Linked DNA regions of Xanthocytophaga agilis. The main gene of each other region encodes a partner of the protein of the gene in region 2 in a complex. Links are inferred from orthologs where the notes say so. Each region holds a gene or a part of one and is shown on either strand. Other genes may lie near its edges. The genes, in order: groL and metK.

Evidence for each region.
Region 1: the proteins of metK (region 2) and groL are in contact, whole or in part, in a cryo-EM structure (PDB 8P4O), measured with the Escherichia coli proteins. The link is inferred for Xanthocytophaga agilis from one-to-one orthologs.

What each region holds. Positions count from the first base shown.
Region 1 is NZ_JASJOU010000001.1:1,013,665-1,016,906, forward strand. What follows is about bases 126-3,027. They hold groL (chaperonin GroEL), read right to left. Parts: upstream 2,442-3,027; coding sequence 810-2,441; downstream 126-809. Other genes in these bases: QNI22_RS04170 (ADP-ribosylglycohydrolase family protein), read left to right, coding at 126-691; QNI22_RS04180 (co-chaperone GroES), read right to left, coding at 2,542-2,820. Outside these bases: more of QNI22_RS04170, read left to right, coding at 1-125; QNI22_RS04185 (hypothetical protein), read left to right, coding at 3,157-3,242.
Region 2 is NZ_JASJOU010000012.1:155,063-158,280, reverse strand. What follows is about bases 167-3,044. They hold metK (methionine adenosyltransferase), read left to right. Parts: upstream 167-916; coding sequence 917-2,173; downstream 2,174-3,044. Other genes in these bases: QNI22_RS28150 (DUF5672 family protein), read left to right, coding at 2,727-3,044; QNI22_RS28160 (lycopene cyclase family protein), read left to right, coding at 167-713. Outside these bases: more of QNI22_RS28160, read left to right, coding at 1-166; more of QNI22_RS28150, read left to right, coding at 3,045-3,218. UniProt on the Escherichia coli protein: Catalyzes the formation of S-adenosylmethionine (AdoMet) from methionine and ATP.

The DNA.
Region 1 (3,242 bases), on a different replicon or contig from region 2:
ACGTAATGGTCATGGTTCTATGCGATGGGTATACAGTGGAGAGAAAACAATACGTGAAGTGAGAGATTTTCAACGAAATACAAACTACCCGGGTAATGCACCTGTTATGCGTGCTATTCCATTGGGATTAGTACCAGAAAATAAAATTAACTCGTTTGCTATCATCAATGCAAATGCCACTCATCCTCATTCCAAAGCTAGAGTTGCAAGTATTTTGATAGCTCGTGCTACATATTATCTTCTTGTAAAGCAAGGTACCTCTGCAGAATTAATACTCTATTGCTGGGAACATGTCAAAGGGTTAGATAGAGAAACAGATTTCTTATTACAAGATCTCAATAATCTACCAGGTCCTGAGCAATTATTGGAAGAACAATATCAAATTCTTTGTGGTCCTCAACCTATTCAGCCACCTCGGTTTCTTCCAGGTATCAAAGGTGTTCCTTCAGATGCAATGTTAACGGCAGGTTGTATTTTGTATATACTAAAATATGCCCAAAATACTTTTGATGGGTTAAAGCTTGCAATTAACCTCGGTGGAGATGTCGATTCGGTAGCTTCTGTTTGTACTGGTATTCTGGCTGGCAAATATGGACTGAGCACTTTACCTGAATTTATGATCGCCAATGTGGAGGGAAAAGCTATGATAGAATCACTGGCAGCTGACTGGGAAACTTGTTTTGGAATGTAGAAATATTAACGGGAATCTTACTAGTCAGCTACTATAGGAGCCCAAGATTCAAAAATATCATAAAAATAAACCCCTCCATTTTATATGGAGGGGTTATATGCAGAACATGATTGGTTGATTACATCATGCCGCCCATGCCACCATCCATTGGAGGCATTCCAGCTTTTTCTTTCTCAGGTTCTTCTGCAACTACACACTCAGTTGTGAGCAATAGAGCTGCAATAGAAGCTGCGTTTTCCAATGCCAGACGAGTAACTTTAGTTGGGTCAACGATACCTGCAGCGATCAGATTTTCGTATTTATCTTCACGAGCATTGTATCCGAAGTCAGCTTGTCCTTCGCGAACTTTCTGAACAACAACAGAACCTTCACCACCAGCGTTGAAAACAATTGTACGTAATGGAGACTCAAGAGCCAGACGAACAATGTTCACACCTGTTATTTCATCTTCATTAATAGTGTTTACTTTATCCAGAGCAGCAATTGCACGGATTAAAGCTACACCACCACCTGTAACGATACCTTCTTGTACAGCAGCACGAGTTGCGTGAAGAGCATCATCTACACGATCTTTCTTCTCTTTCATCTCTACTTCTGTAGCAGCACCAATGTACAGAATAGCTACGCCACCAGAAAGTTTAGCTAAACGCTCTTGTAATTTTTCTTTGTCGTAATCAGAAGTAGTAACTTCGATTTGAGCTTTGATTTGGTTTACCCGTGCTTCAATCGCTTCTTTTTCACCTTTTCCACCAACGATGGTAGTGTTGTCTTTGTCAATAACGATTTTTTCTGCCTGACCCAGATATTCCAGAGTAGCGTTTTCCAGTTTGTATCCACGCTCTTCAGAAATTACTGTACCATTTGTCAGGATTGCGATATCTTCCAGCATTGCTTTACGACGGTCTCCGAATCCTGGAGCTTTTACTGCTGCAATACGTAAGATTCCGCGAATTTTATTTACTACCAATGTAGCAAGAGCTTCACCGTCAACATCTTCAGCAATGATCAATAATGGACGACCACTTTGTGCAACACCTTCCAGAACAGGAAGAATTTCTTTCATTGAAGAGATTTTCTTCTCAGTGATCAGGATAAATGGCTTTTCCAGTTCAACTTCCATTTTCTCTGTGTTCGTCACAAAGTATGGAGATAGATAACCACGGTCAAACTGCATACCTTCTACTGTTTTTACTTCGGTTTCAGTACCGCGAGCTTCTTCAATAGTGATTACACCGTCTTTACCTACTTTATTCATCGCATCTGCAATCATGTTACCGATTTCGGCATCATTGTTTGCAGAGATCGTAGCTACCTGAGCAATTTCTTTGTTATCGTTAATAGCCTTAGATTGTTCTTTCAATTGAGCAACAACAGCAGCTACTGCTTTGTCAATACCACGCTTCAAATCCATTGGATTTGCACCAGCTGCTACGTTTTTAATACCAGCATTGAAAATTGCCTGTGCAAGAACAGTGGCAGTTGTTGTTCCGTCACCTGCTGAATCAGCAGTTTTAGAAGCAACTTCTTTAACCAACTGTGCACCCATATTTTCGATAGGATCTTTCAGTTCGATTTCTTTTGCAACACTTACACCATCTTTAGTGATAGAAGGTGCACCAAATTTTTTATCAATAATAACATTACGTCCTTTTGGACCCAGGGTTACTTTTACTGCATCAGCCAGAGTATCTACCCCTTTTTTCAAACGATCTCTTGCGTCAGTGTTAAAAAATATACGTTTAGCAGCCATAGTGCGCTTAATAGTTTAAGGTTAATGAAAGAATTGAATGGATGTCGAAAACAAAAGCTTTATTACTTAATTGAGTAATAAGTAGTATTTGTTGTTATACTTAGATAACTGCAAAGATGTCAGACTCACGCATGATCAGGTAGTCTTTGCCTTCAACGGTAATTTCAGTACCAGCATATTTACCGTATAGAACCGTATCGCCTACTTTTACAGTCAGAGGCTCATCTTTTTTACCGTTTCCTACGGCTACAATGGTACCTTTTTGTGGCTTTTCTTTCGCAGTGTCAGGAATGATAATACCAGAAGCTGTTTTTTCCTCAGCGGCAGCCGGTTCAACCAGAACACGGTCTGCAAGCGGTTTTACGTTAACGTTAGCCATATTTGTTTAAAAATTAAAAAAGGAATGTGAAATGGTTAAATATAGAAGCAATCTTTATTTGTTAAACCGCTTTAGCTATATCACTTTTAATGCCAATTATAGGTTTCTTCTACATTTCTACACAGAATTAATCATACTGGCACACTTTTGTTAATATTTTAGTAATAAGTATGACATTTTTTCTGACAAAGCTGACATGTGTACCAAAACTGACATGTCAGCTTGTATTTTCTGTCATATTTTGATAAATTAGGTTAACAATAAGCAAAGAGAATAGGTGCGGTATTACTCATCCTGTAGTAAAAAATAGAGAATCAAATAAATGAATCAACGCCTATGCAAACACTTTCTGCAAACTGGCTCACAGAAGGTCTTATAGACCTTGAGTACAAACAGTATGTTTTATTAGCTTATCTGAAACA
Region 2 (3,218 bases):
TTCAACCTGATTTCACCAAACGAGGCAATCATTTTCTCTTACAGCATTTCAAAGGCTGGGTTATTACTACACCCACTCCCCACTTTGATGAATCTTGTGCTACATTACATGATTTCCGGATCAATCAACATGGGGACGCAGCCCGTTTTTTCTACATACTACCCTTCAGTAAAACAAAAGCACTGATTGAGTTTACAATCTTCTCTTCCCAGATACTAACTGATGAACAATATACTGTGGAACTGAAAAAATATCTGAAAGACACATTAGGTCTGGATGCATATACCATAGAAGAAGAAGAGTTTGGAATAATTCCTATGAGTGATAGTAAAATAACAACCCAGATAAATAATACTATTATTAGAATTGGAACTTCAGGAGGGTATGTACGTCCGGCAACAGGTTACACATTTGCCCGTACACAAAGATACCTGCAAACTATAGTTCGAAATCTGGAGACTGGCGTAGAACCATTGACCAAATCAACACATATGCCTAGTCGCTTCCATTTATATGATAGTATTCTATTGAATGTACTAACAAAAAAACGGTATTCTGGAGCTAAGTTCTTTACTCAGTTATACCAGCATAATCCTATTGAACGAATCTTTGACTTTCTTGATGAACAATCAAAATTTACGGAAGAACTGAGGCTTATGTCAACTGTTCCTATGGCAACTTTTACCAAAGCGGCTATTGATATTTTATTTTAAATGCCTAGCATATATGCGCTTTTATTTTTCCCAAAAATACTCTTAGATTTGTAAGAATTTAATAACACATATACTTCGTAAGTAGCATTTGTATCCTTGTTTGAAATTACTTTCTTACAATTACTAAGACGAACCCGCTCTTACATACATTTTAACTTAATTTTTGTAATTCTTTCATTCTTAAATTCTTTTATTAATTACCTATGCCGTATCTATTCACTTCCGAGTCGGTTTCTGAAGGACATCCAGATAAAGTTGCCGACCAGATATCTGACGCACTTATTGATCATTTTTTAGCTTTTGATGAAACATCCAAAGTTGCTTGTGAAACATTGGTAACAACTGGACAAGTAGTACTGGCAGGGGAAGTAAAATCAAAAACATATCTGGATGTACAAACTATTGCTAGAGAGGTAATCCGCCGTATTGGATATACCAAGAGTGAATATATGTTTGAAGCAAACTCCTGTGGTATATTCTCAGCAATTCATGAGCAATCTCCTGATATCAACCAGGGTGTTGAAAGAAAAAATCCTGAAGATCAAGGCGCTGGCGACCAAGGTATGATGTTTGGTTATGCCACAAAAGAGACCGAAAACTATATGCCTCTTGCATTGGACTTAGCTCACAAGATCCTTCAGGAAATGAGTTATATCCGTAATTATGAGCTTTCTCTAATGCCTTATCTGCGTCCGGACGCAAAGTCTCAGGTAACGATTGAATATTCTGATGATAATCAGCCTCAGCGTATCGATACGATTGTTGTTTCTACTCAACACGATGATTTTGGTTCAGACGAGGAAATGCTTAAAAAGATTCGTCAGGATGTAGTTAACATTGTTATTCCTCGTGTGAAGGCAAAATTAAAGCCAGAACTTCAGAAATTGTTTACTGATGAGATCACATACCATATTAACCCTACTGGTAAGTTTGTGATCGGAGGTCCTCACGGAGATACTGGTCTGACAGGTCGTAAGATTATTGTTGATACCTATGGTGGAAAAGGTGCTCATGGTGGTGGTGCATTCTCTGGAAAAGATCCTTCCAAAGTAGATCGTAGTGCTGCTTATGCAACCCGTCACATTGCTAAAAACCTGGTAGCTGCCGGTTTGTGTGATGAGGTACTGGTGCAGGTATCTTATGCGATTGGAGTAGCAAAACCTTGCGGTTTGTATATCAACACTTATGGAACTGCTAAAGTAGGTTTAACAGATGGAGAAATTGCCAAAAAGGTAGAAGAGATTTTTGATCTGCGCCCCTATGCAATAGAAACTCGTCTTAAACTACGTAATCCTATTTACTCTGAAACAGCTGCCTATGGCCATATGGGACGTGAACCAAAGAAGATAACTAAGGTATTTGTTTCACCAGAAGGTAAAAAACTAGAGAAAGAGGTTGAATTATTTACCTGGGAAAAACTGGATTATGTAGATAACGTAAAAGCAGCTTTTAATATTTAAGATAAAGTCTATTATTCTTTTTATAAAGCCCTATGACAGTAATGTTATAGGGCTTTATCTTTCGGTCTATTTAACAATCTGGCAAAGGTTAGTTAAAATCAACACAAGAAGCATCACTTTTTCCATATCATTAAGAATGATAGTATTTATTAAGAGAATACGCATTTTGATGTATAATTTCGCTACAAAACTGTTTACATAATTTCCTTTTTTTTATTAATAAAAAGATACAAACTCCTGTCTTATAATAAGAATATTTGATTTTCTTAATAGGTTTCGGATTTGATTTTAAAGTTTGTAGTTAAAAGAGTGCATAATGTTAGTTATGTGGTTTCATTCTCTGTTGATTAAAGCATCTGTACTATATGACTGAACTATACCAATAAGCTATCAAGTACATCTTTTTTGTAGTGGCTGCATAAATTAAATATTTCTGTTACTTGGCAAATTAATCCCAAATAAGTAAAATTAAGAAGGATAAAAAGATTAAATACACAGCCCTTTCTTGTTTCCCTTAATTGTTTTCATAACTACCATACAACCTTCTGAATACATGGAAAAGCAGAAATTAGTGGCAGTCGTAATACCTATATATGAGTTACAACCTAATGCTGATGAAACTCAGGTATTGAGCTATTATTTCCGATTGTTTGAGTCGTATCCTATTATATTTATGACGCAAGAGGGCCTGGATACAAGCTTCTATGAACAGATTGGAAAAGAGCAAGGCCATACTAACTTCTCTTTTGAACGATTTACATGGAAAGGTTATCAACAATACATACGTTTATTGGTGTCACCTCATTTTTATGAACGTTTTTTGAATTACGAATATATCTTACTCGCTCATCTTGACTCTTTTGCATTTAAGGCCGAACTCGAACCTTGGTGTAAGCTAGGCTATGACTATATAGGAGCAGTAATTTATAACAAGTCTTTTGTCGAAGAATATATTCAATCCTCTTCTCTTCTAAAATTACTGCGCAGATTTGGGATGATTCCACGCTTTCCTGCACAAAATGGAGGGTTTTCCTTAAGAAAGGTT